Regions from separate parts of the Catenibacterium sp. GCM10023432 genome, predicted to be linked through region 1. Evidence: a T-box and tRNA genes for the amino acid it is inferred to sense, from the RefSeq annotation. Region 1 holds a T-box; the other holds one or more tRNA genes.
What was found. A T-box is a leader RNA that pairs with one kind of tRNA and senses whether it is charged. The one in region 1 lies ahead of pheS (phenylalanine--tRNA ligase subunit alpha), so its partner is inferred to be a tRNA-Phe.

Region 1 (15,656 bases):
TCTTTGGCACTTGCTACTATTGAGGCAGAATTATATCCTACACTTAATGATGGTGTTAATTATATGTTCTATCATACCTATGAGAATGTTGATGAAATCATAGTGGGTGTACATGTTGAAACACAAGAAGAACTGGATGAAATGAAACGTGACAGGGATTTCGTACTTAATTCAGGTAAACTAGATTATGAAGATGCATTTAGGGATGAGTAGAAGATAATTTTGAAATTCAATTTTTCTTCGATATTCGGAGGTTAAAAGACATGCACAATGATATAGTTATAGAAGTTATTGATAAGATAAAAAGTGGTAAACCTATACTTGTCATGCAGGCGATTCTTACAGGAATTGAAGCGAAAATAACTGATGAAGCTTTTATTGAGGAAATAGAAAACAATAAAGATAATGAAATATGTTTGCTAAATGTACCTATAGGTTATGTTGCAACAGCTGCGCTAGATGTGCTTGGAAATGAAACATATATGGGGAGTAATGAATATATATTGAAAATGATAAGAGATTTTAAAAATGGTACAATTAAAACCGAATGATGAATTTTTTTGTTAAAAAAATATATATGTAATAGAGATGTTGAGAGCAAGAGGGTGAAAAAATGAGCGAATATTCTGATTTTAAACATGACTTTAGGACGGATTATGAAACCGGAGATCAATCAAGAGGTATGTTCCATCTTGACGATTTGGGGCCTTCTTTTAAAGATGATCCTATGTTTGCTTTGCGAGTATCTTTAGCTTTAGCAACTATCGAAGCAGAATTATATCCTACACTCAATGATGGTGTGAACTATATGTTCTATCACACTTATGAGAACGTAGATAGGATTATCGTAGGTGTACATGTTGAAACACAAGAAGAACTGGATGAAATGAAGCGAGACAGGGATTTTGTACTTAATTCAGGTAAACTAGATTATGAAGATGCATTTAGGGATGAGTAGGTAATTATGGAAGAACTAGAATATTATAGAGAAGTAAGAAATGATGTCTATCAGGAAATGGATTCACAGAAAGATACGCCTCATCTTATGTTTTATGGGAGTTCATATGTATTTTCAGACGAAATGCTAGGAGAAAATAGAGAACTGGAATATTTCATGTGCTTGTGCTATGTTGCTTGTGGACTCTATGAACTAGAACACTATCATGGTATTGAGCCAATTATTGAAATGTATATGACTTATTATATTTATCAATATGAACATTTTGGTAAATATAAGGATATGCTCTATGACTATGAGCTTTTAGAAAAAGACATCGAAAAGATCAAATCTATGAGAAAACTGAAGTTTGAACGATTAAAGTGCTACGAAGAATCAACCGACTGATGTCGGTTTTTTTCATGTTTAGAAAATTAATAGTGTGCTATGAAATTATCTTATATAATATACACCATGAATCTATTAAAAATATTAATCTGCTGTGGGGGTGGCTTTTCATCAAGCTATGTCACTACACGTATGCAGAAACAAATTAAAGAAAATCATTTAGAGAATCAAGTACAGGTTGATTTCTCACCCTTTAGCTTGATGCACGAAGTCATTGATCAATATGATGTAGTGATGTGCTGTCCACACCTGCTTATGGAAATTAAGTTACATTTCAAGGATACAGGTGTACCTTTATATGTTCTTCCTCCTAGAATGTATGGCTTGATGAAACTTACTGAAATTGTAGATGATGCGAAAGGAGTAATAGACATCTATAAACAAACAAAACAGAATCCAGTTTATTTTCCTGGAGAAGAAAATATCTTAAGAGTGACACGTATTAACTCTTATCGCCATACTCATGGAGGGAAAGATCATGGGAACATTTAAATTTGCCTGTAAGATGTTGAAACGTGAAAAGAGACAAGCTATATCTTATGGTATTACTGTTCTTTTTACTGTCTTTGTATCATTTGTCTTCTTTAATATTATTAATAATGATACGTTAATGGATCAAACAGCAGCTGCAAGTGGTGGATCTTTTTCACAGATCAGTGTTCCATTATCAAGTATCATCGCATTTGTTGTTATAATATTTTGTGGATTAATGATGGTTTATGCCAACTCATTCTTTTGTGCACATAAGACAAAAGAATTCGCTATTCTTGCGATGAGTGGCAGCAGTTTTTTTGATTCAACACTTTATTTATTTTATCAGGAAATCATTATCTCTTTAATTGCTTTACCTATTGGTTATTTGATTGGCATGGCAGGGGCAGTAGGAGTGAATTCAATCATGTATCACTCTATGCATATTCATAAATCTATCTTCATGATTCCTATGCGTGCCTATACAGATACACTTATGACTATTGCAATTCTTTTCTTTGTAACTATTCTAGGTGATTCAGGCTTTGTTTACCGTCATGATATCCAGACACTCTTACATGAATCTCATGAAAAGGTAGTGGATAAGAGATTACCTTCTTATCTTCCACCATTCATTTATATATTTTCGATTATTTTATTAGTTACGACTCCTTATAGTCCAACTGGATTTGTATTCCCTTGTTTTGTAGGAGGAATAGGGGCGGCTTATGTTTTATCTCAGACAATTCCTGAAATACTTAGAAAAATCAAGAGTCAACGTTTAGGACATACTTTAGACCTTGTTTCTTTAAGTCATTTATCTACTTCTTTGACCAATTCAGGTGTTCTTATTCTTGTTTATGTTGTCACAAATGTTTGTATGAGTGCTATGATCATTGCCCAGAAAAATTCACCAAGAGAATATATGACCGCCATTATTGCTTACATTGTGATGACAATCTTATTATCTATCACAATTATGTATAAATATGCGGCAGAAACTATGAAAAGAGTGAAAGCCTTTAGTAATCTTTATAAGATAGGCTGTACAAGAAAGAAGATTGCTTCTTATATCAAAAAAGAAGTGATTCTTTTCTATTCATTACTTGTTTTAATACCTATTGTTTATCTTACAATTGTCATGATTCAGGTTTATATGCATACACCGGATACTTTAGGGCTCATTATTATGTTGTTTGGTGTGGATATCATTCCACAGATGATTCTTGCAGTGATGACTTATTATATTTATATGAAGAATGTTTATACAGAAATAGGGGAAGTACTATGAGTGAAATACTAGTTGCGAAAAATATAACTAAAATATATGGTATTGGTACAAGCCATACCTTTGAAGCATTACATGGTGTCTCTATGACTATGAATGAAGGAGAATTCATCTGTGTCATGGGACCAAGTGGTGCAGGTAAATCAACTTTTATTAATAATCTATCTACAATTGATATTCCTACAAAAGGGAAGGTTTATATCAATGATGCTGAAGTAAGAAGTATGGGTGAAAATGAAATAGGTAAGTTTCGTTATGAGAACCTTGGATTTATCTTCCAGGAATTCAACTTATTAGATTCTCTCACTGTTCTTGAAAATATTGCAGTTCCTCTTTCTCTTGCAAATTTGCCACAGGAAGAAATAGAAGCAAGAGTTAAAGAAACAGCGTCACGTTTATCTATTGATTCATTACTTCATAAGTATCCTAATGAATGTTCAGGAGGACAAAGACAGCGTGCAGCCATCTGTCGTGCCCTTGTCACTCATCCTAAACTTATTGTAGCGGATGAACCAACAGGTAACTTAGATTCTCACACATCACATGAAATATTGGAAATATTCAAAGAATTAAATGATCAAGATGGTGTTTCTATACTTATGGTGACTCATGATCCGATGATTGCCAGTTATTCACAGAAATTGCTTTACATTAAAGATGGTGTTATTGCAAAGCAAGTCGTGAAGGGGGATTTGACACAGAAGGAGTATTTCCATAAAATAGTAGACGTTAACTCAGCAGAGTCAATGTCTTTATTTGAGGGGGAATAAGTATATGAGTGGAATTGTTTTAGAAGGTGGTACATTTAGACCAATCTTTTCATGTGGTATTATGGATTGTTTGAATGATCATGATATTATGTTTGATTATTGTATAGGTGTAAGTGCAGGAATCACTGATGGTGTTTCTTATGTATCAAAACAGCCTAGAAGAAATCTTGAGATACTAAAAACGTATCGCCATGATCCTCGTTATATTGGTCTTAGAAACTATAAGACGGATCATTCTTTATTTGGTTTAAAGTTTGCCTATGAAACAATTTCTAATGAACTTAATCCTTTTGATTATGATACATTTTATAAGTCTCATACAAAAGTACTTGTAGGTGTCACAAATGCAAATACAGGAAAAGCAGAATATATAGATGGTCATAAAATAGATCGCCATTGTACAGTGTTAAAGGCAACATGTGCTATTCCTATTGTATTTCCTGCAATCAAAATAGGTGAGAATGAATATTTTGATGGCGGTATTGCAGATTCTATTCCTGTAAAGAAAGCAATAGAAGATGGTAATAAGAAGCTTTTGATTATTCTTACTAGACCAAAGGGTTATAAGAAGACACTCAATTTTTCAACTCAATTTGCAGCACAGGTTGTGTCTCGTAAATACCCACTTCTTAAAGATGCCTTGCTTTCACGTCATATCAACTATAATGAAACATTAGACTATATTGACAAGCTAGAAAAAGAAGGCAAGGCACTTGTATTAAGACCAACAGAAGAAGTTATTATTGATTCTATGGAAAAGGATCTAGATAAGATTCAAAGAATTTATGATTATGGTTATGCACTTGCTTTAGAAGATCTAGAAGAAATAAAGGCAATATGTCATGAATAGAGTCTCTTGAAAGAGGCTCTTTTACTATTTATAATAGTTTCAGGAGCTGATGCAAATGAAACCTATTATAGGAATATTACCTTTATTTGATGAGAAAAAAGAGAATTATTGGCTGCTTCCAGGATATATGAAAGGTATTATGAATGCAGGAGGTATTCCTGTGATGTTACCTTTTATTGAAAATATAGAAGATATTAAACAATTATCAGAGAACTTTGATGGTTTTCTTTTTACTGGCGGCCCAGATATAGATCCTGTTTATTATCATGAAGAGAAGAAGGAAAATTGTGGAGATTTAACACCTTATAGAGATACACTAGAAAGTCAGTTATTTAAAGAAGTATATGCTTTAAATAAACCAATATTAGGAATATGTAGAGGGCATCAGTTGCTTAATGTATTATGTGGTGGAACATTATATCAGGACTTACCATCAGAATATAAAAGTACTATAACCCACAGAATGAAACCACCTTATGACAATAAGCAGCATACAGTTACTCTTGTAGAGGATACACCATTAAAGAGTCTACTTAATAAAACTATTCTGCCAGTTAATAGCTGTCATCATCAAGCAATCAAAGAACTAGGAAATGATTTACAACCTATGGCTATAAGTGAAGATGGTTTAGTCGAATCATGTTATGCACCTAATAAGAAGTTTGTATGGGGTGTACAATGGCATCCTGAATTCATGTGTACAGAGAAAGAAAGTCAGAAAATATTTGAAGAGTTTATAAGAAAATGCAGAGAGTAAAATGGAATATTAAATTAAAAGGACATATATACCCATGTATTGTTTCATTTAAAAAGATGAAAACAATCAGGGTGAAGATCAGAGATAATTATTTAGAGGTGAGTGCACCTGCTGGTACAAGCGAGAAGTATATTCGTGATTTAATCTATGAAAATGAAGAGGATTTATATGCACGATTATCTTCTTATGTCCCTTATTTTGATCTAAGAGAGGATGGGTATGTCTATATCTTTGGTAGGAAATATCAAATAGTTGTCAGAGATATTAAGAAGAAACAATGTGCAATTCATGGAGATAGTATTTATGTGTATACTTCTTATATAGAAAATGCGTTAGGGATATATCTTTCTCAGATACTCTATGAATACTTAAAAACGAGAACGGCAGAATATCTTCCTTTATTTAATCGACCTATGCCACGTATTCAAATCAAACAATATAAAGGAAGATGGGGCAGCTGTTATGATCAATTGAACCTTGTGACATTTAATTTCTCTTTAGTTTATTTAGATAAAGAGTTGATTGATTATGTAATTGTGCATGAGTTATGTCATTTTATTGAACCAAATCATTCTCCTCGATTCTATGCAGAAGTCAAAAAGAGAATGCCTGATTATAAGAAACGTATGAAAATATTGGAGGAAAAGCATGTATGATTCAATCAGTGAATAATAAAACAATTAAAGACCTTGTAAAATTAAAAAACAAGAAAACAAGAGATGAAAAAGGACTTTTTCTAGTAGATGGATTCCACATGGTAGAAGAAGCAAAAAAAGCAGGACTATGTGATTTAGTTATTAGTACAGATGAATCATTAGAAGGACAGGATAAAGTGCTTGTTGTGTCTGATTCTGTTATGGAAAAATTGTCCTATACAAAAACACCACAGCCTATTATGGCTGTATGTCATAAGAAGGATAATATTTTAAAACACTATGATCGTGTCTTGATTTTAGATGGTGTACAGGATCCAGGAAACTTAGGAACTATCCTTCGTTCAGCACTTGCTTTTGGCTTTAAACAGATTGTCATGAGTCCTGATTGTGTAGACTTATACAATGATAAGGCCTTGCGTTCTACTCAGGGGGCTGTTTTTCATTTAGATATTGTCCGTGATGAATTGAGTCATGTTATTCCAGAACTACAGAAGTTAGGGGTACGTGTCATTGCGACAAGCTTACATAATGCGTCTTCTATTGATGATATTAAATCAACAGATAAGATGGCATTTGTTATGGGAAATGAAGGGAATGGTGTGAGAGATGAAACAATTGCGATGTCTGATGCCTCTCTTTATATTCCTATTGATACAATGGAATCACTTAATGTTGGTGTAGCGGCAGGTATTGTGATGTATACCTTTAAGGGGGGTTCACTATGATTAGACAGCATATCTATTTTTCAGGAAGAGTACAAGCTGTTGGATTCCGTTTTAGAGCACAGATGAATGCGACTCAGTTAGGACTTACTGGCTGGGTTAGAAATCTCTTTGATGGACGTGTAGAAGCAGAAGTACAGGGAGAAATAGAACAGATTAATCGTTTTATCAATAAGATGAAAAATGAACAATGGATAGACATCACTGATATGGAAGTGGAAGATATCCCTGTAGAAAAAGGAGAGAGAAAGTTTGATGTCACATACTAGACAATCTCTTTTAAAATCTTTTCAGCATGCCTTTGAAGGCATTATCCATACAATTAAGAAAGAACGTAATATCAAAATACATCTTTCTTTTATGTGTGCAGTGATCTTATGTGGTTTCTATTTTCATATTACGAAGATTGAATGGATGATCTGTCTTATTCTATTTGCACTTGTTTTGTCATTAGAACTTGTCAATACTGCGATTGAAGCAGTGGTAGACTTAGCGTCACCAGATGTTCATCCTCTTGCAAAGCTCTCTAAAGACGCTGCAGCAGGTGCTGTGCTTATTAGTGCGATCATTTCAGCTATTATTGGCTTGATGATTTTTATTCCTTATATTATTTAAAAAAGCGGGCTATTTAAATAGTCCGCTTTTATCCATCATGTCTAATGCATGTTCTATTGTATCATCACTTTGTACTAGAGCCATACGTACATAGCCTTCACCTTGAGTACCAAATGCATTACCTGGTACCACAAGAACACCTGTTTTATCAAATAGTTCCTTTACAAAAGTTTCAGAATCTTTAAACTTGTCAGGAATCTTCGCCCATACAAACATAGTACCCTTAGGCATATCGATATCCCAACCAATAGACTTACAGCCATTGACTAATAAATCTCTTCTATGTTGATAAGCATTTCTTGTTTTTTCTACACATGATTGATCCTGTGTTAATGCTTTAATCGCACCTTTTTGAACTGGTAAGAACATACCATAATCTAGATTAGATTTTAATGATTTTAGTTTTCCAATGATTTCTTTATTACCAAGTGCAAAACCAATACGTGCACCTGCTAAACCATATGTCTTGCTTAATGAGTTGAATTCAATACCCACATCCTTAGCGCCTTCAAATTCTAAGAAGCTGCGTCCTGGTCCTTCAAACAATAATTCACTATAGGCATTATCATGAAGAACCATGATGTTGTATTTCTTTGCGAAGACAATGAGTTTCTTATAGAATTCATCATTCGCAACACCACATGTTGGGTTATTTGGATAAGACACAATCATATACTTTGCATCCTGTGCAGTCTTTTCATCAATCATATCAAAATCTATTAAATAATCATTTTCCTTTAATAAAGGCATAGTAACAACTTTAGCCCCAGCGAGTAGTGGCCCATCTCTAAAGATTGGATAACATGGATCTTGTACAAGTACGATATCACCTTCATCTACTAAAGTTAAAGCAAGATGTGCTAAGCCATCCTGAGATCCAAGTAATGATGTCATTTCAGTTTCGGGATCAATAGTGACACCGTATCTTTTTTCATACCATTCTTTTACAGTGTTTTGAAGATCAACGGCATCCTTAATCGCATAAAGATAGTTTTCTGGCTTCATTGCCTCCTTTGCGATTGTTTCCATGACTTCCTGAGTTGGAGGGATATTAGGTGCTCCAATACTCAAATCAATGACTTCTAGTCCTTGCTTTTTTCTTTCACTACGCATATTTGCAAGTGTAGTGAAGATGCTTTCTCCGAAGAGATCCATTCTTTTTGAAAATTTCATTTTATATACGTCCTCTCTTTAAGTATCATAATACAAATATTAAACAAATGAAAGAGGGTTTCGGCTTGTTCGATAGATAAGATTTCATCTTGTCTTTTTCCTAATTATTAGGTATAATACATGAGAACACGAAGAAAAGGACTAGTATGTAATATACTTATATTGAGAGAGGAAGAGGCTGGTGGAAATCTTCTTATAAGATATTATTGAATTCACCTTGGAGTGCGGCTAATCCCCGCCGTAACACTGACGTTATAAGTGATAAAGTGCATATAGTGTATACTATATGAATTTAGGATGGTACCGCGATTTAAGTCGTTCCTATTGGAACGGCTTTTTATTTTTTTAAGGAGGAAAGTTATGGATGAATTATTAAAAATCCAGGAAGAGGCACTTGCAAAAATTGCAGCTTGCGCTGATGCGAAAGAATTAAATGACTTACGTGTGTTCTATCTTGGTAAAAAAGGACCTATTCAGGCTGCTATGAAATCAATGAAGACTATGGCTCCTGAAGAAAGAAAAACATTTGGACAGGTTTCAAATAAGACTAAACAGGAAATTGGACAGGCTATTGAAGAAAAGAAAGCTTATTTAGAAGAAAAAGCTTTAAATGAACGTTTACTTGCAGAAGATATTGATATCTCTTTACCAGGTAATCGTTTACCAGTAGGATCTGTACATCCTTTAACACGTGTTAAGGAAGACTTAGAAGAATTATTCCTAGGTATGGGATATAAGGTTGCTGAAGGACCTGAAGTAGAATCAGATCATTTCAACTTTGAATTAATGAACTTACCTAAAGGACACCCTGCAAGAGATATGCAGGATACATTCTATATTGATGAAAATACATTAATGAGAACACATACTTCTCCTGTACAGGCACATGTTATGTTAGAAGCTAAGGGTAAAGGTCCTATTAAGGTTATCTGCCCTGGTAAGACATACCGTCGTGATGATGATGATGCCACTCATTCACATCAGTTCATGCAGTGTGAAGGACTAGTCATCGATAAGAATATCACTATGGGTGATTTAAAGGGTACATTAGATGTTTTCGCTAAGAAAATGTTTGGTGAAAAACGTGAAATTCGTTTAAGACCTTCTTATTTCCCATTCACAGAACCAAGTGTAGAAGTAGATATCTCTTGTGGCAACTGTGGTGGTAAGGGCTGTGCTATGTGTAAAGGTACTGGATGGATTGAAGTATTAGGTGCTGGTATGGTCAACCCTCATGTATTAGAAATGTGTGGATTTGATCCTAAGGAATACCAGGGATTTGCATTTGGTATCGGACTAGAAAGAGTTGCTATGTTGAAATATGATATTGATAATATCCGTGATTTCTACAATAATGACTTAAGATTCTTAGAACAGTTCGAAAGAAAGGAGTAGTATATGTTAGCTAGTTTACATTTATTAAATAGATATGTGAAAGTAGATGATCAAGATCCTGCAGAACTTGCAGAAAAGATCACTCGTATTGGATTAGAAGTAGAAGGACAGGGACCTCTTGCAAAAGGAACTAAGCTTGTTGTTGGTTATGTAAAGGAATGTATTGAACATCCTAATTCTGACCATCTTCATATTTGTCAGGTAGAAACTGCCCCTGGTGAAGTAAGACAGATTGTATGTGGTGCACCTAATGTGGCTGCTGGTGAAAAGGTTATTGTGGCATTACCAGGATGTGAACTTGAAGGTGGTAAGATTTCTTCAGGTGCTATTAGAGGCGAAAAGTCTGATGGTATGATCTGTTCTATTGCAGAGCTTGGATTAGATAACCGTTTATTAAAAGAAGAAGATAAAGCCGGTATTCATGTATTACCAGAAGATGCGCCAGTAGGTACAGAAGCACTTTCTTGCCTTGGTTTAGATGATTATATTCTTGATATTGGTTTAACACCAAATAGAGCTGATTGTATGGCTATGCAGTCTTTAGCTTATGAAGCAGCTGCTGTATTAGGTAGAAAAGTTACTTTACCAGAAATCAAGAAATATCCTGAAGAAAAGAGTGAAATTGAAGTTTATGTAGAAACTCCTTTATGCTCATTCTTTGGTGCTAAATTAGTAAAGGGTGTAACAACTAAAGAATCACCTAAATGGATGCAGAATGCGCTTCTTGCATCAGGTATCAAGCCTATTAATAATATTGTAGATATCTCAAACTTCGTCATGGTTGAAACAGGTCAGCCTATTCATATGTATGACTATGATAAGCTTGCAAAGAAGGCTTTCGTCATCAAGACTGGATTCAATCAGAAGGCTGTTCTTCTTGATGAAAATGAATATGAAATCTTACCTGAAGATGTTATTGTATCAACTGATGATGGCATTGGCTGTGTTGCTGGTGTTATGGGTGGTAATGATACTAAGATTGATAAGAATACTAAAAATATCGTTATTGAAGCAGCAACTTTTGATGGTGCTGCATTAAGAAATACAGCAAGACGTATGAACTTATTAACAGATGCATCACAGCATTATATCAAGGGTGCTATTGATACAATGAGTTCATTAAAGGTATTAGATCGCTGCACTGATTTATTAGTACAGTATGCTGATGCTGAAACTATTTATGAAACAGTACATACACCTCTTGATGAAACAAGAAAAACTGTCACTATTGAATTATCAAGAGTAAATGGCTTGCTAGGTACTTCATTAACAGTTAAAGAAGTATCTGATATTTTCGATAGCTTATGCTTTGAATATACATTAGAAGATGAATTATTTACTGTAACTGTTCCTACATATCGTAATGATATTACTATGGATGCAGATTTAGTGGAAGAAGTCGCACGTATCTATGGATATGATAATCTTCCAACTACTTTACCAGTCATGAATATGACAGATGGTGTCTTAACACCAAAACAGTCTAAAGAACAGTTGATTAGACATACACTTGTAGACCTTGGTTTACATGAAACATTAACTTATACATTGACAAGTGAAGCAGCTGTCAATGAATTCAACTTATTCCATTCTTTAGACAATACAGTTAAGTTAATGAGTCCTTTGAGTGAAGAAAGAAGTGCTGCAAGAAAATCACTTATTGGTTCTCTTTTACAGACAATTCATTACAACAATGCACATTCAAACAAAGATGTAAACATCTTTGAAATTGCGAATACATATTCTGACAAGGAAGTATCTAACTTAGCAATTGCAGTAAGTGGAGACTATGTCAATGTTCCTTGGATGGGTAAGAAGGAAGCGGTTGATTTCTATCTTGTGAAAGGCTTTGTAGAAACATTATTCAAGAAATTATGTATTGAAGAATCACGTTATACTTTTGAAAAGGTAGAAGCAGATAATAAGGACTTCCACCCAGGTAGAAGTGGTTATATCAAGATGGGTAAGGAAATTGTAGGTGTCATCGGACAGGTACATCCTGCAAAGGCAAAAGCTTATGAAGTCAACGATACATATGTGGCAGAATTGAACTTAACAGCTATTCTTGCATTACGTACTCGTGCATTAAAATTCAAGGCTATTCCTCTATATCCTGCAGTATCTCGTGATATCGCTTTAGTTGTTGATTCAAAAGTACCTGCTGCAGATGTAGTTAAGACAATCAAACGTGCAAGCAAACAGCTTGTAAAGAGTGCAGAAGTATTCGATGTTTATGAAGGTGAACATATGGAAGAAGGTAAGAAGTCATTGGCTATCTCACTATTATTCCAGGATCCATCTCGTACATTGGATGACGCAACAATCAACTCAGCTATGGAAAAAATTCTTGAAGCCTGCAAGAAGGACCATAACGCCGTGTTAAGAGGTTAAGATCAGTGCTTGCACTGATCTTTTTTTACTTATGAAACTGATTTTTTCGGATTTAGATGGGACACTCCTTCATAGTGATAATACGCTTTCTGATATGACATTACAGGCTATAAAGAAGGTGTATGAATATGATGATTTGTTTATTCCTATCTCTTCGAGACTTCCTGAAAGTATTCAATCATTTGTCCCTTATAAAGCACCTCTGGTCGCTCATAATGGCGCACTGATTATTTTAGGGGATGAAATCATCTCTTATACAATACCAACGGATATTGTCTATGATATATGTTCTTATTGTAATGATTTAGATTGGAATATTTATGATGGCAATAACTGGTATTCTACAAATCAATATTTTAAAGATCATGCGATAGAAGAGTCTTATATTGGTAAAATATCGATTAAGATTGGATTAGAAGACATTAAAAAAATACAGACCATTCATAAAATAGTCTGTATTGGATTTATTGATCATGTCACTTCTTATTTAAAGGAAACATATCCTTCTTTACATATAACACGTAGTGCTTCTTATTATCTAGAAATCACCAATAAAGAAGCCACTAAAGCCAATGCGATACAAACGGTGGCCCATCATTATCAAATACCATTAGAGAATACAATCGCCTTTGGAGATTATTATAATGATGAAGATATGTTAGATATTGCAGGGGTAAGTTATGTAGTAGACAATGCTCCTGATGACTTAAAAGAAAAAGCAGATCATGTTACTTTAAGTAATAATGATGATGGTGTTGCCTTTATTTTAAATCAATTTTACGATAAGGAATCGCTTTAATTGTTTCTTTAAAAAAGCCTGGATTCACTAAATCAAGAAGCTGAGCCCCTCTTTTTTCAATATCTAAAGCAGGATGCTTATGTTTTGTGATGTTAGTGATGATTTTATATTCTGTATTCTTTTTAGCTGTTTTAATATAACGCTGTCCACTCGCAGATAAGCCAAGAATATGAATATAATCAATATCCATGGCTTTTTTCATTTCTTCTTTTGTGTTATGAAGAAGAATATGAATAAGCATTCTTTGTATTCTGCTTCTTGTATAACGTTTACTTGTTAAAGCATTGATGAGTTCTTCTAAATTGTAGGTTTCTTGATTCACTTTATACAAGCGGTCATCCAAACCTTCTTCAATCATATGAAGCCCTTCAAGAGGAGTAAAGGTAATTAAATACTTTAAATAAGGGTAGAACTCTTCTAGAGTAAAGAAATGAGAGTCTTTATATGTATTGTAGCCAGGTAATTGATGGGCTACATCTTTTCCCAGCTTTAGTGCAATGCGTAAAGATGTGGCGCTAGAAATGCTTTGAATATCTTTTGCATGATAATCATTGGTACGCTTAATGCAGTGCATGGAAATAGGATACTGATTATGAACTACCTCTTTAACATAACTTAGTCCTAATAAATCATTAGGTGTTCTCACTTCCTTATTTAAAATAAACTGCAATGCTTGATTACACGCATCAGGATAACGTAATCCATCCTTCATGCCTTCTTTTACTTTCATATTGTAAGTATCCGGGTCTTGTTCAATACCTTCAGCTATTTCTATGAATGTCTCAATATTGCCATCCTCGCTGCCAAATACAAGATCAGTCACTCCCATTTCGTGGAGTAATGTCACTGCACCTTTCGCAAAATAATCGGCACTCTGACAGGCATAAACAAGTGGAAGTTCTATAACGATATCTATGCCTTCTTCTATTGCGATTGCGGCTCTTTTTTGATAGCTGATTATGGCAGGCTCTCCTCTTTGTACAAAAGAACTGCTCATGACGCATATAGTTAAATCAGGCTTAATTCGTCTTTTAGCTTCTTGAAGATGTAAACGATGGCCTAAATGATAGGGGTTATATTCTGTAATAATACCTAGTATTCTCATGGAATCACCTCAAAAAGTATTTTATCATAATGGACTGATAATACAAATAATGATATACTTTTTGTATTAGGAGGATTATAAATATGGCTTTAGAATTTAGATATGATACACAATTATTAATTGATGGTCATGACTTAGATGAAGATGAAATCAATGATTACATTACTGAACATTTTAAAGGAGACTGCCTTCTTGCAGTAGGTGATGAAGACTTAATTAAGATTCATTTCCATACAAATGAACCATGGCAGTTATTAGAATATTGTTCTACATTAGGTGAAATCTATGACATCGTTGTAGAAGATATGGATCGTCAGTCTAGAGGTCTTAAAGGATAACTTTCATCTTTGATGAAAGTTTTTTTATAACTATGTTTGGATTAGGTACGATTATTAACTGCAGTGCTATTATTATAGCTGGCATTGCAGGTATGGTATTTGGAAATCATTTAAAGGAGTCCATGCAGGATACTTTGATGAAGGCAGATGGTGTCGCTGTTATTTTCATAGGTATTGCAGGAGCATCAAGTAAAATGCTTGTAATAAAGGGTGGCACTATCGATACAACAGGTACTATGATGATGATTATTTCATTATCTCTTGGTGCGATTGTAGGAGAAATGTTAGATTTAGATGGCAAGATGATTCACTTTGGTGAATGGCTTAAAATAAAAACTGGAAATGCGAAAGATAAGAAGTTTGTAGATGGCTTTGTGACAGCATCTTTAACAGTCTGTATTGGTGCGATGGCAGTTGTAGGATCTATTGAAGATGGAATCCATGCCGATCACTCTATTCTTTTCGCAAAAGCAATACTCGATTTTGTGATTATTCTTGTCATGAGTGCAACTCTAGGTAAGGGATGCTTATTCTCTTTTGTACCAGTAGGCTTATTTCAGGGAACAATCACTCTTTTAGCAAGTCTGATCAGTCCTTTTATTACTGCATCAGCTATGAGTGCTCTCTCATATATAGGTTCAATACTTATATTTTGTGTAGGAGTTAATCTTGTGTTTAATACAAAAATACGCGTTGCAAACCTTTTACCGGCTTTGATTGTGGCGTGTATATGCACTGTTTTTCCATTGTAAGAAACTTTTGCTTGCAATTATTCTTGTTTTTTGTAGAATATTTATGAGGAGTGAAGACGATGGAAAACAAGATTCGATTAAGCCCGAAAAGAATCCTTAATAAAGAATTTTCTATTGAATCAAAAGGCTATAGCGCAAATGAGGTAGATAGTTATCTTGATATTGTGAAAGAAGATTATCTGAATTTCCAATCTATGCTGAATGATTCTTATGATGAAATTGAAAGTCT
Region 2 (15,656 bases), on a different contig from region 1:
ATTAAATCCTGCTGTTGCAAAAAAGGCAGTAGAAGATGGGATTCTTGATTATATTGGTTTAGGTCACCAGATGCTTGCCGATCCATATTGGGTAAAGAAAGTTAAGACAGGACATACAGAAGACATCACACCATGTGTAGGCTGTAATGAGTGCTTATTAGCTGGTTTCTCTGGTAAACATTACTATTGCGCAGTCAATCCACTATGCTATGCTGAAAAGGAATATGCACTTCCTAAGGCTGATGGTACAGTAAGAAAAGTATTAGTTATCGGTGGTGGTCCAGCAGGTATGGAAGCAGCAATCACTGCAAGAAGAAGAGGCTTTGAAGTAGACCTTTATGAAAAGGAAAATCGTTTAGGCGGTACTTTATGGCCCGCAGGAGGACCTGATTTTAAACATGATGTATTAAATCTAATTAAGTATTTAGAAACACAGTGCTATAAACTGGGTGTAAATATTCACCTTAACACTGAAATAACAAAAGATAACCTTAAACAAAAAGATTATGACAAGGTTATTCTTGCAGCAGGTTCTAGACCAGTCACTCCACCTATTGAAGGTATTGAACATACTATTCTAGCAAGTGATTATTTAACACATAAAGCTGAAGTAGGGAAGAATGTTGTTGTAATCGGTGGTGGTCTTGCAGGTACTGAATCAGCATGCGATATTGCTGTTCGTGCAGACCATGTAACCTTATTAGAAATGATGCCTGATATTCTTTATACAGCACAGCATTGTTTAAACAATGATCAGCATTTGAGAAGATTAGTTAAAGATAGAAATGTAGAAACCGTTGGAAATGCGAAAGTCATTGCAATTTCAAATAATAGCGTAACTTATGAAAAGGATGGTCAGACTTATGTTATTGCATGTGATACAATCATCAATGCAGTAGGATTTAGACCAAACAATGAATTAGAAAACCTTCTAGAAGATATGTATGAAGAAGTCTGCGTTGTGGGAGATGCTGTATCTCCAAGAAAGATTATGACAGCTATTCATGAAGGTTATCATGCAATAAGAGTTATGGAATAATGAAAATAGCACTCAGATCGAGTGCTATTTTATATTCTGACTTATGAATTTTCTATTAGTTCTGCTGGAAGAATACTTCTTCATCAATCATTGGATAACATGTCAAATCTTTATTATCAAGATCTGTCTTATGCATATCCACCGCTTTAATAGTATGTCCATGATAAGTTGAATAGTAGTAAATACCTTTGTTTAAATTACAACAAGATGTATAAATAGTATATTCATACTTACCTTCAGATACTTCACATAGTCCTTTCTGCTGTTCTACTGAACCAAGAATATGGAAGAACTGACTCACATTCTCTTTTTCATTTAATCCTTTAGTGACATTCATATTAGAAAATGCGACACGGACAAAACGTGATGCTGAAGATAAATCACCAGGTAATCCTAAAGCACCCATACCTCTACTATAAGTAGATAAGTTTACATTTTGAGAGAATGTATTCTCAGGCTGTTTAGTAGAAAGATACATATAATTATTTAAATTAAACATCTGTTTATCAAAAGGTGGGTTATTAGTCAGTACACCTACAGGATTATCATAAATATGTATCCCATCCTTCATTACTTCTACAGTAATAGTTTTATTTGAATCACTGATCATATAATGAAGTGAAGCAGGTGGGAATGATGCACTAAAAGGTGTATCACATAAATTCATTTCATTAATAAGCTTTATTGCTTCATCAACAGTTTCACACTGACATAAGATCCAAGGAATAAATTCAAAGGAACAAACATTTGTCTTTCCTTTTACAACAGGATTAAAATAAGCATTTCCTACAAAGTTAAGTCCAGCCATACCTAATCCTTTTTCATTCATTGCATCATAATATAATGGATACCCATCGCTGACATGAGCCATTCCAATGATGGCATATTTGTAAGATGGTTCATCTGTATGTCTAAAACCATACTCAAAATTTCTAGGTGTTACAACAATCTGTTCACCATAAGAAAACTCGTAATCAAGATTTCTTCCAAAATAACAATCCTTATCTTTAAAACATGCAGCAGTACACATATTCACTGCCCCCTTTCAACTGAATTCTAACATAAATATATAGGTATGTTAAGTCCATAGTTTGACATAATTCACATATAGTTTCTAAAGAATATTCTATGTCTCTTACATGTCACTAATGTGAACTGTTTGACAAAACATTAGATCAACATATAATAAAATCAAGAGGTGAACTTATGGTACAAGTCGATTTAATTACAGGTTTTTTAGGATCAGGTAAAACAACATTTATTAAGAAGTATGCGAAATATTTAATTAATCAAGGACTGCATATCGCAATTTTAGAAAATGATTTTGGTGCGATTAATGTAGATATGATGGTATTAGAAGAAGAATTAGGTGACCAATGTGAACTAGAAATGGTTGTTGGTGGAGGAGATTTAGACTGTCATAGACGTCGTTTTAAGACAAAACTCATTTCTATGGGTATGAGAGGTTTTGATAGAATATTAGTAGAACCATCAGGTATTTATGATGTCGATGAGTTCTTTGATGTACTTCATGAAGAACCATTAGATAAATGGTATGAGATTGGTAATGTGATTGCTTTAGTGAATTCTAAGCTCGAAAATAGTCTCTCTAAGCAATCAGATTACTTACTAGGCTGTCAGGTTGCAGATGCTGGTAAAATCATTCTCAGTCGCTCTAGTGAAGCCACAGAAGAAGAAATCAATAACACAATCACACACTTAAATAACACAATGGCTCTTATTAAATGTAAAAGAAGATTTAATAAAGAAGACTGTCTTAATTTAGAAACGCTCAATAATCAAGACTTTGATTCTATTCTTCATTCTGGTTATGAATTAGAAGGCTTTATTAAGATGTTCTTTAAGAAAGAAGAAGCGTTCTCTACTATGTTCTTTATGAACCAGCCTATTACTCAAGAAGAACTAACAAAAGCCACTCATTCTATCTTTAATGATCCTCTATGTGGTAAGGTATTTAGAATCAAAGGCTTTATTCCTGAAGATAATCAATGGATAGAACTTAATGCAACAAAAGACCAGATTACTACTGAAACAATTGCGAAAGGGCAGGAAATCATTATTGTCATTGGTGAATCATTAAATAAAGAAAAGATAGAAGAATACATAAAAAAACAGCATAGCTGGCCATTGATGAAGTGATATTTGTAGAATATGGTGGGAATCACATATCTTCATCACCTGAATATATTGATACAAGGTAATGATTAAACCAATTCTATATAAAGAATAAATAAAAAAGGTCAGCTTTTAGAAGGGAATGGGCGCTGACCTCGAAGGGTAGAAAAGAGTGGGAAATCTCTTTCCAACATTATTATATGAACTTTTTAAAAAGATTTCTTTATACAAATTGTCGTATTTGCTTAGAAAAGGAGTAATATACATTGTGAACTACCCATCACCTAAAGGTAATGGGCTTTAGAGAGCCTAACGGCTCTTTTTAAGAAGTTTGATATTTAAGTTTCCACCTATTGCTAGGCAATCCTTATTCTTACAGGCGTGTCCACCTCGCCTCTACTGTATAGCTCCACAAGAGACACAACATTACTTTTACGCAAAATATTTAATGCACCATTTACATCAGCATTAAGACATTTACCATTTAAACATTGATACATACCTCTATATATTCGCTTTCCACTAAATGTATAGCTTTGCGGGTTGTCGTTATTGTAAATAGGAATATCATCCTTATCCCAAAATGATGCTTTTGAAGTATAGCTTTCTTCCTGCTTTACAAAGACAATGCCATTAATCTCACAAAGGTACTCTAGCTTAAAACGAAGTTGTCCATAAGGTATATTTACAAATGTCTGATTATTGGCTTGACCAATATTACTGTTCTTCTGGAAAGTTTCATTATAGCCAACTACAAGTGTTCCAATATCATTATTGATGCAATAATCTATGATTGTGCGAGCAGTCTTGTTCATATAATCATTAATCTTATTATTCCTGTTGCGAGTATTGGCTTTTTGTTTATTGGTAGGTCTTTTCCCAATATTTTGTTTATCTTTTACAGACTGTAAATGTGCATTTTTCTTATTGTACCACTGATTTATGGATTTAAGTCGCTTACCATCAATGATGAATGTCTTGCCATTACTTGATACCGCTGTTACAAGATTATTAATACCAAGGTCAATTGCTAGTGCATTATTGATATTTAAGTTTCTTTGAATACATTCAGCTTCGTAAGTATATTGAATTTCAAAGAACCTAGCGTTTGCTTTCGGTATGATACGGATTTCCTTAACTTTCTTATCAAGTAATATAGGTGGGATGGTAATCTCTACACATTTATGTGTTTTCTTGTAAGCATTTGAATATGGTAAAATCAGTTTATTACCATTAAGTCTTACAAAACCTATGACAAGCGTAGTATATCCATCTTTTGGAAGATAGTTTGGCAAACGACAATCCTTAAAAGCATACTTGCCTTTTTTAGCAAGCTTAAGTAGTCCAAAGAATGATTTGAAACTGCCATCGACCTCTTTAAGTATCTGTTGAGCCATATTTGAATTCAGCATCTTGTAACTGTTAGATGTTTTTAATAGAGCATAGTTCTTTTCATAATTAAGGTATTCGCCCTCGTTAAAGTAATACTGTCTTACATTATAGATTGCTTGATTAGTGAGATTCTTTGCTATATGGCAAAGATGCTTAATATTTTTGTAATCTTCTTTTGAAAGATGTTTTACTTGTTGCTTTACTGTAAGATACATAGCATTTTTCCTTTCTAAAGATTTAGAGAGATGTTCTCCATGTACCTATTATATCGCATATTCTAATGTAATATCATCATTTCAGTAAAATATATAATTTCTTGTCGCTTATATCCCATCACCTAAAGGTAATGGGTTTTACGCTCATCTTCTATAAAAAGGTCAAAGGTATTTTATCCTCTAATAATGGGATGAACCTCTATAGAGGATGCTTGAGAACTCTTAGATGAAAACCCTGTATGATTGGTATGGGGTCTATAACAGATCCTTATATTCCCTAAGAGAATTAACTATTATATACACAAGACCTCTGGAATTATACTTAGGGCATGATAGTTCATCGAAGTTCAGATATTGAATAATCTTTTTATATTAATTTTCAGTAATATGCTTGATTTTAGATGAAAGTTTTATTATTGCAGTGTTCTTATTGGCTAGGATAAGCATCTCGGTCGTCAAACTTCGATGCTTATCCTTTTTTTCTTTCTATAGATTTATTGATCTTAAAAACATGGTAAATGATTTATGAAATAAATAAAGTTAACTCCAAGCCTATTTAGTTACTCTTTTTTAGATGATAATCTGATAAATAACATTAATAACCCCTGAAAGAATCATTACAAATATTGGATTAGATTTCTTATACCAGAGCATAAATACACAAAATAGAAATATAATCAATTGATGAATACGGAAGTTATTTAATATAATTGTTGCTTCACTACCAAATAATGCAGAAATCATTATGGTAACACCAGCGGTTGCAATCAATGCAACGACGGCTGGTCTCAAGTGATTTAGAATATTCTGCAAGAAACGCAGATGACGATATTTAAGATAAAAATATGCAATACTAGTTACTAGTATACAAGAAGGGAGAATGCATCCTAAAGTCGCGGCAATAGCACCAGGAATACCAGCAATCTTAGTTCCTACAAATGTAGCTGAATTAATTGCGATAGGACCAGGTGTCATTTGTGATATAGTGATTAAATCTGTAAATTCTTTAAAATCCAGCCAATGATGTAAATTGACAATCTGACTTTGAATCAAAGGCATAGCAGCATAACCACCACCAAAGCTAAAAGCGCCAATCTGCAGAAAACTTAAAAATAACTGTATATAGATCATTGCTGGAGTCTCCTTTCATATAAAGAATAAATAATACCTATCACAATACATGTCAAAATAATCAATACAACATTTACCTTAAAGAAGTAATTCGCAATAAAAGAACCGAACATAATCAAATAATAACTTCTTTTCTTTTCCTTAAAGATACCTAATGCCATTTCTACAACAACAACACCAATCACTGCACCTACACCTGACTGCATCCCATCAAGTATATAATGAACAATTAAATTCTCTTTAAAAATAGAATAAAATACAGATACAACAGAGATAATAATAAATGGAGGAAGAATAGTCGCAATAACGCTAACTATAATACCTAAAACACCAGCAATCTTATATCCAACTACAATAGCTCCATTGACGGCAATAGCACCAGGTGCTGATTGGGCAATGGCTACTAAGTCCAGCATTTCATCTCGATTGATCCAATGATACTCATCTACAAACTTTTTCTGCATTAATGTGACAATGACATAGCCACCGCCGAAAGTAAAAGTACTGAGATAGACCATTGAAAAAAATAATTTCCAAAGTTTTTTGATCATCTCTATTTACCTCTTATCTTGTCCAGTCAAAATAACTTTTAATAATTTGAGCACATTCCTCTAAATCAAGTTTACAATCTGATGCCGCTTCGATTAATATTTCTGCACACTTCTCTCTAGATAATAAATCACTATCTAAACATATATCATAGCTTTGTTTTTCACCCCATAAATGATGAGAAATGGCATCACGATAAACCTTACGCTTATGATCTTCACGATGAATAAAATTGACTAATTCATCATGTTCTAATCCTTCTAAATCATATGTTTTATCCGCAATTGCACGAGGAATGCGATGTTCCATTGAAGTATTATATAAAAGTACCTTTAAACAATCTGCATGTCCTTCAAGTACATCACCTGCAGCTCTTTCATGAATAATACATGGACCATTCTCTACAGCTTTTAGAATGGCTTTAGATAAAGCATGATGAACCTTTTTAATTTCATCACTTGCCTTTACTTCTTCTAAAGACATATCCGCAATTCTATTATCAAAATCCTTTAAATAATCTTCAGTTAACCACTCTTCATCAGCTAGTTTTACAAGATCCTTACCTTCATATAATTTCATTCCTAACTTTTTACCTACAATAACAGAAATCCATCTACCCATACTACAATATTCACTATCCATTAAAATATATTTCTTCATACTAGTAATCCTCCTCTAAGATTTGTCCATTTGTTTCAATAACCTTCTTATACCAATAAAAAGAATCTTTTTTATATCTCTTCATAGAGCCATTTCCTGAATCATCTACGTCTACATAAATAAAACCATATCTCTTTTTCATTTCACCAGTAGATCCCGCAATTAAATCAATAGGCCCCCACATTGTATAACCCATCACTGGAATACCATCTAATTCAATTGCTTTAGACAATTCCTTTAAATGCGCTTTTAAATACTCAATACGATATGTATCATGGACCTTATTATCTTCTAACTGGTCTATAGCACCTATTCCATTCTCTACAATCATCAAAGGCAACTGATAACGATCATATAAATAATTTAATGCATATCTTAACCCCTGGGGATCAATAGTCCACCCCCAATCACTCTTAGGTAAGAATGTATTCTTATAACCTGTATCTAAACCATTCATACCTTTAAGAATACCTTTCGTCTTTTTACCAGTCACATGAGTACAATAATAGCTAAGTGATAAGAAATCTACTTTACCTTCTTTAAGTATTTCTAAATCTCCTTCTTGAATAGGTAAGGTAATATGTAGTCTCTCTAGTTCTTTTATTTTATATTGAGGATAATATCCACGACACTGTACATCACAATAGAACATCATACTATGCATAAAATTCATCGTTCCAATCACATCATCAGGATTAGCGCTATATGCATAAGAGAAATGACCACAATACATCATTCCTACCTTATTATCAGGATTAATTTTATGAGCAATCTTTACAACTTTTGCGCTTGCAATAAATTGATGATATGCTGCAGTCATTCTTACTCTCTCATCATCACTATTAATACCAGCTGCAACCCAAGGCTGAGTAGACATACAATTGATTTCGTTAAACGTAAGCCAATATTTTATTCTATTATTGTATCTTTTTAGTAAAACTAGCGCAAAACGCACATAACAATCCACTACAGCTCTATTTTCCCATGAACCATACTTTTGAAGTCCTAAAGGTGTTTCAAAATGAGAAATAGTTACAAGAGGTATAATATGATACTTCTCTAATTCATCTAGTATTGCATCATAGAATTTAAGTCCTTCTTCATTGGGTGTTAATTCATCCCCGTTAGGGAAAATACGTGTCCAGTTAATAGACATACGATAAACCTTGAATCCCATTTCTGCAAATAATGCGATATCTTCTTTATAATGATGATAAAAATCAATCGCATTATGACTAGGATAATACTCATTCTCTTCAATACTTTTTGTAATACGTCTTTTCTTTTCATGAGACCCTAAAGTCATCACATCTGCGGTACTTAATCCTTTACCATTCTCTAAATAAGCACCTTCTATCTGGTTAGCTGCCGTTGCACCACCCCAGAGAAAATCTTTTGGAAACATCTTCATCACCTTTCTTTCTACAACTAAGATTATAAATAAAAAAAGAAGTCGCTCAATTAATGAACGGCTTCTTTCAATAGCGTTGCGAAAAGATGTGTGTTTCTAATAATATCCAAGCAACAATGTTGCTTACTTAATGTTAGGATTCTTGGATGTTCTAAATAAATCAAATCCCTGTGAACTAGATCTTCTTCTTTCAAAATGCTTTAAATAATCAGTATTAAAAATACTCACATATAATATATCTAGAATCAACATCGTAGATATATTCATCGCAAAATCACCTAGATTATCTTTCAGTTTTTCTCTTGTAGAAACATGCAAAACATAATCTGCATATTGAGACAATGTATTATCTCCATAAGATGTAATTGCGAGAAGAGGAATATGTCTCTCTTTAAGCTTCTTAACACCTCTTAATTCTGTTTCTATTTCTCCAGAGTAAGAGAGAATAATAAATGAACAATTAAGAGAACAATAAGAAGCACGATAATAGAGTTCATTCATCTTTGTTTCAAGAACCACATTCTTTCCAATCTTCAACATCTTATCTTTAAAAGTCTGGGCTACGTCACCTTGTACGCCTGCAGAATATACATAAATAATATCACTTCTATTTAAACAATTAATCGCATTCTGCAGATCATCATGACCAATTAGCTTTAATGTATCATCTACAATTTCATGATATAGCTGTCCAATCTTATTTGCGATTACAGTGTTTTTATCTTGATCATCAAAAGGGTGATTAGGATCAAGATCCTGGAAATGAGATTCTGTATATTCAATTTCTTTTAAATATTCTTCAAGAAAATCAGTATATCCATGAAATCCTAATTTCTGACAAAAACGAGTAATCATAGAAGGGTTGATAAACAATTGAGATGCGATAGAACGACTGCTTTGTTTACGAAGTAAAGTCTTTTTATCTAAGAAATAATCCGCAATTCTCTTTTCTCCATTTGTCATATTCTTTTTCTCTTTTAAGATATCTTCAATCATTTGATCAACACCTTTCATTTACTGGATTGTATTGACTTTCTTTAGTATACGCTCTGCATCCTGTCCTGTCGCAATTATAGGCTGATAGTTATTACGATACTTAACAGAAGAAATCATACATGGAATAATCTTATGTTCCATACTCGTAATCTTCTTATTAGTAAAATGGAATGTTTGCTGGTAGATCATAGAATCCTTATCACTTGGATTTCTATTGCCACCAAAACAGAAGTTACTTAAACTATAAACAATAGGGGAATCCTTATATGTTTCAATCCCTTCTAATACATGAGGATGACTACCTACAACCATATTAGCCCCTGCATCAATAGTTGCATGTGCTAAATCTCTTTGTCCCTGAGTAGGACTATAGTTTCTTTCAATACCCCAATGATAATAAACAATCACAAAATCAGTCTTCTTCTTTAATTCAGTAATCGCATTCTTCATCTCATCAGATACAGCATTAGGAAATGCATAACCAAGAAATCCAAACTTGATTCCCTTTACCTCCTTAATATAGCTCTTTGAATATCCAAAATAGCCTACACCATACTCATCTAGAGTTGCTTTAGTATCATCCATCCCTTTCTGATAACGGTCCATAGAATGGTTATTTGCGACTGTCACAGCTTCAACACTACTATTAGTTAAAATCTTTGCATATTCCTTTTTACCTTTAAAAGGGAATGACTTAATCACATGACTCTCTTCATCAGTCAAAGGACCTTCTAAGTTCGCAATAGTTAAATCATCCTGTTCAAAAACACTTTTTACATTCTTTAAGAAATAATCAGGATTATTACCTTGTTTTACATATTCCTGATCAAAAGATCCATCATATGGCTGTCCTGCATAATTTCCTAAAGTTATATCACCTACAAAAGACATAGTAATATCAGTATGAGTGACCTGAGCTGTTTCATCTGTCTTTTTCTTAGTCTTCTTTGGTGTTTCTTTCTTCTCTTCTTGAGCACAACCAGTACTTAATACAAGGAGTGCACATACAAAACCTTTTAAAAACTTATTCATTTTCATTTCTCCCTTGTACAAATACAAAACAATGATCATTAGATAGCTTTTCATCAAATACAAAATCTAAATCGTTAAACTTCTTTAAGTCCTCTATATTTTCTATCTTTTCTTTAGCCATATAAGAGATCATTGCACCTCTAGCCATCTTCGCATAGGTTGCCTGCTGCTTGAGTACTCCTTTGATATTTCTTAGAAATTGTATCTCAATACATTGGTCTTCTTCCGTTAAGTAATCAGTAATACATTTTGAATACTCTTTAGAGGCTAGATTAATGATGACATGATCATCCAAAGAGTTATATATTTTACTACCCCAGAATTGATACAAATTAAACGATTTTACGCCCATTTCTAAACGATAGGGTACAATTCCGTCGGTAGGTGTTAAAACTCCATACAGACCTGATAAAATACGTAAATGCATGTTTAAATACTCTCTTTCACTATCGCTCATAGAAAAGGGATGAAGGTACTTAAACGCAATCCCATCATAAGCATGAATTGCACATGTAAGAGGTTTAAACTGACGCTCCTGTAACTCTTCAAAACATTGATGTGTTAATGTTTCGTTGGTCTTCCAAAGCTTTCTTAATTCCTCATAGGACATACTCTTAAGTTTCTCTTCTAATATTTGAGATTCTTTAAGAAAACAAGGTGTAGTAGGAGCAATAGAAGCATCCTCGTCGCTTCTCATCTTCTTAGCAGGACTCATGATAATCTTCATGATAAAGCCTCAAGCATCTCTTTTGGATTATCAGCTGTCTTTACACGCTCCTTGGCTTTAATGATCATTCCTTCTTCATCAATTAAGTATGTTGTTCTTACAACACCCATGCTGACCTTTCCATAATTCTTCTTCTCTTTCCATACGTCATAGTCCATGATTGTCTTCTTTTCTGTATCAGAAAGCAAAGTAAAAGGTAGTTCATATTTCTCTTTGAACTTCTTGTGGCTTGCTACAGAATCTTTACTGATTCCAATGACCACTGCATCCTTTTCTAAAAATTCAGGATACAAATCTCTAAACCCGCATGCCTGTTTAGAACATCCAGGTGTATTATCTCTAGGATAAAAATAGAGAATCACGCGATGTCCTCTATATTCTTCTAAAGTATGCATATTGCCTTCTTCATCTGGTAGATTAAAAGAAGGTGCTTTTGTATTAATCTCTAACATAACAAACCCTCCTTTGTGCATTATACCAAAAATAGAAATAATGTGCCACCTATGCACAAAAAAACGATTGTAAGCATTAACATTTTATAAACATGTTGACACATTGAAATACAGGTTTTATAATCCAAATGTCATTAAACACAATTAAATATTAAATAGGGGGACAATTATGACATTTTCATTAACTACTCGTCTAATTGCTGAGTTCCTTGGAACTGCAATCATGGTTATGATTGGTAACGGCTCAGTAGCAAACGTGGAATTAAAGGGAACAAAGGGAAACCACAGTGGATGGATCGTCATTGCAATCGGTTATGGTATGGCCGTTATGATTCCAGCTCTTATGATTGGTAAAATTTCTGGTAACCATATCAACCCAGCATTCACTATTGGTCTTGCTGTTGTAGGTGATGTACCATTAGCTGAAGTATTACCTTACATCTTAGTACAGTTCGCTGGTGCTATCGTAGGTCAGTTCATTGTTTATCTTTGCTTCAAGCCTCATTATGACTCAACAGAAAATCCTGAAGCAATCTTAGGTACATTCTCAACTACTGATGCAACAAAGAATAAGTTAAATGGTTTCTTAAACGAATTCTTCGGATCATTCATCTTATTCTTCTGTGCATTATCTATTACTCATTCACCAATTTTTGAACATGGTAATCAGGGTGCTGGTTTCATTGGTGTTGGTTTATTAGTTATGGCATTAGTTGCTTCATTTGGTGGCCCTACAGGTCCAGCTTTAAACCCAGCTCGTGACTTAGGTCCAAGAATCTTACATGCAATCTTACCAATTAAGAACAAGGGAACTTCTCAGTGGGATTATGCATGGGTACCAGTACTTGCTCCAATTTGTGCAAGTATCTGTGCTTGTCTATTATATTTCAACATTTTCTAAGAAGCTATCAATTGATAGCTTTTTTTCTTTGTCTCAAAGAATAGGGGAGTAATTAAAAAGGATAAGCATCGATAGTTTGATAACTAAAATACTTATCTTGTCTAATAAGAACCTCTAAAATATAGTCTTTGAAATATGCACAAAAAAACTCAGGAAAGAATCCTGAGTTATATTTATTAATGGCGCAGGTTGAGGGATTCGAACCCCCGCAGGACGTTAATCCTCTGTCGGTTTTCAAGACCGATCCCTTCAGCCGAACTTGGGTAAACCTGCATCATAAGTAAAATGGTGGTTCCGGCCGGAATCGAACCAGCGACACGAGGATTTTCAGTCCTCTGCTCTACCGACTGAGCTACGGAACCAATTGGCGGTCTGGACGGGGCTCGAACCCGCGACCTCCGCCGTGACAGGGCGGCATTCTAAACCAACTGAACTACCAGACCAATAAAAATGGTGGAGCCTAGGAGGATCGAACTCCTGACCTCCTGCGTGCAAAGCAGGCGCTCTCCCAGCTGAGCTAAGGCCCCAATAAATGGTCGGGAAGACAGGATTTGAACCTGCGACCCCCTGGTCCCAAACCAGGTGCACTACCAAGCTGTGCTACTTCCCGTTTATAAAGATGGTGCCCTGGGCCGGAATCGAACCGGCACGGAGTTTGAAGTCCGCAGGATTTTAAGTCCTGTGCGTCTACCAGTTTCGCCACCAGGGCACACGTATGGAGGTTCCAACCGGACTTGAACCGATGGTCGAAGAGTTGCAGTCTTCTGCCTTACCAACTTGGCTATGGAACCGTTGCTTCGTGGCACTCGTATAATATACTATGGATTTTAGATAATTGCAAGGGTCTTTAAGAAAAAAGTTTAAAAAAGTGTATAAAATATAATTCATTTCTTCAATGAGAAAACCTTATAATCGGTTTTATAATGGAATAATCAATACAATTTACATTTCTGTTATAAATCACATAATTCTCTTAAAATTAGTAGTCATAATAATAAACAGGGAGTGATTACTATGTATAAAGAAATAATCTTATCTGTTATTAAAACCTCATTACCATTAATGATTGTTTTGATTATATTACAGTATATATTTAGAAAACAATCTACATGCATATTAATAGAATTTAATGTCGCCTATTCAATTGTTCGTATGATGCCTTTAGTGAGTTCTATGCATACTCTAGGTATAAAAGGGATTATAACACTTATAATATGTTTTCTATTTTTGAATACGAGTACATTGCTGATGTATCGTATCCACAGCCTTAATCTATAACGAACATACATTTATACGTATTTCTACTTTCAGAATATCTCTGATACAATGAACTCACGAAAAAAAAGGAGACAATTAAAATGAATACATATGATTATGCAGGTAGTTTCTTAATACCTGAAAGACTTAAGAAGGCGAGAAGAGATTTTGAGAATAATACAATTAATCTAGAAGAATTAAAAAAGGTAGAAGATGAATGTATTGCAGAACTTATTACTAAGATTAAAGAATTAGGTTATCATACAATCACCGATGGAGAATTTAGACGTTCTACATGGCATTTAGATTTTATGTGGGGATTTAATGGTGTAGAACACAAAAAGACAATAGAAGGTAATACAACATTTGATGGTGAAGCAGCAATGATTGATGATACTTATGTCACAGGAAAGATCAGCTGTGATCATCATCCTTTTGTAGATTATTTCAGATTTGTAAAACAGTTTGAAGATGAAAATACATTAGCCAAACAGACTATTCCTTCACCAGGACAGTTCTATGCTTACTTTACGGGAGCACAGTTACTTAGAAATACATTAAGTATTTATGAAAATGAAGAGGCTTTTGCCTTTGATGTAGTTAAGGATTATATCGAGTTTGTCCATGAAATCTATGATGCAGGATGTCGAGTATTGCAGTTTGATGATTGCGTCTGGGGTGGTATGGTCAATCCACAGCTTGCACGTGGCTTACAGGACGTACTGGTGATGCATTAGAAGATTATAAAAAGAGATTATTAAAACTTAACAATGAAGTTGTTGCAGCAAGTCCAAAGGACTTAGAAATCAATACACATGTATGTCATGGTAATTATCATTCTACTTTCTTTAGTTGGGGTGCTTATGATGGTGTGGCTGATTTATTATTTGGTGAAGAAAATGTGAATGCATACTACTTAGAATATGATGATGAAAGATCAGGAGGATTCAAGCCTCTTGCAAAAGTATCTGGTGATAAGAAGGTTGTCTTAGGATTAATCACTACTAAACGTCCAGAATTAGAAGATAAAGAAAAAGTAATTCAGAGAATTAAGGAAGCAAGCAAGTATATTCCTCTTGAACGTTTTTCTTTGAGTCCACAATGTGGTTTTGCATCATGTGAGATTGGTAATAAACTAACAGAAGAAGAATGGGCTAAATTAAAGCTTGTAAAAGAAATCGCAGAAGAAGTCTGGGGTTAATAAGAATCCTCTAGGAGATCCTAGGGGATCTTTTGTGTCTTGTAGTATATTAATTGATACAATATAATTTATGTATAAGAGGTGAACAGATATGATAGAAACTATAATTAGATACATAATTATTGCGATTGTGTTAGGTGTTATCGGTGAAGCGATATCTCATTTTTCTAGTAAAACAATTGATGAGGACATAAGTACTACACATTATAGAGTAAAGCGCTAGCGGTGTTGAAGTATGCCTGTATGTCACAGTTCATTCTAGGAATGGTTATGTTTCTTGTATTTAGTTATTTCTATCTGCAAGGCAATGAAACAGTAGAGATGGGACATCTGTATGTTTCTTCTATCTTTGGGGCTATTGGTTTATATGGCGTGGCCTGGGCATCTATATGGGGTGTATCAGTTAATGAGTCTCTAATAGAGATACATAGAGTATTTCATGCTAAGAAGGTATTATGTATCACTGGTATTGGACAGGTAGTTATTGATAAGAAAGACGCAATGATCTTATATGATCAAACAGGTAAGAAATTGATTAAGATAGATGCTTTATCGGA

Region 2: it has a tRNA-Phe gene. The T-box ahead of pheS (phenylalanine--tRNA ligase subunit alpha) is inferred to sense a tRNA for this amino acid. The anticodon was not compared.

The regions. Positions count from the first base shown of each region.
Region 1 covers NZ_JBHSEB010000045.1:4,491-20,146, forward strand. The annotation lists gene ACFOZZ_RS06755 (hypothetical protein) at 1-213, shown strand, start outside; gene ACFOZZ_RS06760 (hypothetical protein) at 264-551, shown strand; gene ACFOZZ_RS06765 (hypothetical protein) at 614-958, shown strand; gene ACFOZZ_RS06770 (hypothetical protein) at 965-1,345, shown strand; gene ACFOZZ_RS06775 (PTS sugar transporter subunit IIB) at 1,412-1,837, shown strand; gene ACFOZZ_RS06780 (hypothetical protein) at 1,824-3,107, shown strand; gene ACFOZZ_RS06785 (ABC transporter ATP-binding protein) at 3,104-3,874, shown strand; gene ACFOZZ_RS06790 (patatin-like phospholipase family protein) at 3,879-4,724, shown strand; gene ACFOZZ_RS06795 (gamma-glutamyl-gamma-aminobutyrate hydrolase family protein) at 4,780-5,481, shown strand; gene ACFOZZ_RS06800 (M48 family metallopeptidase) at 5,469-6,137, shown strand; gene ACFOZZ_RS06805 (TrmH family RNA methyltransferase) at 6,134-6,862, shown strand; gene ACFOZZ_RS06810 (acylphosphatase) at 6,859-7,128, shown strand; gene ACFOZZ_RS06815 (diacylglycerol kinase family protein) at 7,115-7,474, shown strand; gene ACFOZZ_RS06820 (aminotransferase class I/II-fold pyridoxal phosphate-dependent enzyme) at 7,484-8,647, opposite strand; T-box leader at 8,770-8,973, shown strand; gene pheS (phenylalanine--tRNA ligase subunit alpha) at 9,008-10,042, shown strand; gene pheT (phenylalanine--tRNA ligase subunit beta) at 10,046-12,433, shown strand; gene ACFOZZ_RS06835 (Cof-type HAD-IIB family hydrolase) at 12,465-13,232, shown strand; gene ACFOZZ_RS06840 (nucleotidyltransferase) at 13,195-14,337, opposite strand; gene ACFOZZ_RS06845 (hypothetical protein) at 14,421-14,675, shown strand; gene ACFOZZ_RS06850 (DUF554 domain-containing protein) at 14,708-15,427, shown strand; gene ACFOZZ_RS06855 (DivIVA domain-containing protein) at 15,487-15,656, shown strand, end outside.
Region 2 covers NZ_JBHSEB010000090.1:395-16,050, reverse strand. The annotation lists gene ACFOZZ_RS11505 (NAD(P)/FAD-dependent oxidoreductase) at 1-1,039, shown strand, start outside; gene bsh (choloylglycine hydrolase) at 1,095-2,069, opposite strand; gene ACFOZZ_RS11495 (GTP-binding protein) at 2,246-3,199, shown strand; gene ACFOZZ_RS11490 (RNA-guided endonuclease InsQ/TnpB family protein) at 3,532-4,782, opposite strand; gene ACFOZZ_RS11485 (chromate transporter) at 5,353-5,913, opposite strand; gene ACFOZZ_RS11480 (chromate transporter) at 5,910-6,464, opposite strand; gene ACFOZZ_RS11475 (AAA family ATPase) at 6,478-7,122, opposite strand; gene ACFOZZ_RS11470 (glycoside hydrolase family 1 protein) at 7,124-8,533, opposite strand; gene ACFOZZ_RS11465 (MurR/RpiR family transcriptional regulator) at 8,657-9,529, opposite strand; gene ACFOZZ_RS11460 (CapA family protein) at 9,548-10,561, opposite strand; gene yaaA (peroxide stress protein YaaA) at 10,554-11,288, opposite strand; gene ACFOZZ_RS11450 (peroxiredoxin) at 11,285-11,740, opposite strand; gene ACFOZZ_RS11445 (MIP/aquaporin family protein) at 11,910-12,641, shown strand; tRNA gene ACFOZZ_RS11440 (tRNA-Ser) at 12,822-12,914, opposite strand; tRNA gene ACFOZZ_RS11435 (tRNA-Phe) at 12,928-13,003, opposite strand; tRNA gene ACFOZZ_RS11430 (tRNA-Asp) at 13,007-13,084, opposite strand; tRNA gene ACFOZZ_RS11425 (tRNA-Ala) at 13,093-13,168, opposite strand; tRNA gene ACFOZZ_RS11420 (tRNA-Pro) at 13,175-13,251, opposite strand; tRNA gene ACFOZZ_RS11415 (tRNA-Leu) at 13,262-13,350, opposite strand; tRNA gene ACFOZZ_RS11410 (tRNA-Cys) at 13,358-13,432, opposite strand; gene ACFOZZ_RS11405 (hypothetical protein) at 14,000-14,635, shown strand; gene ACFOZZ_RS11400 (hypothetical protein) at 14,566-15,099, shown strand; gene ACFOZZ_RS11395 (hypothetical protein) at 15,191-15,322, shown strand; gene ACFOZZ_RS11390 (hypothetical protein) at 15,343-15,656, shown strand, end outside.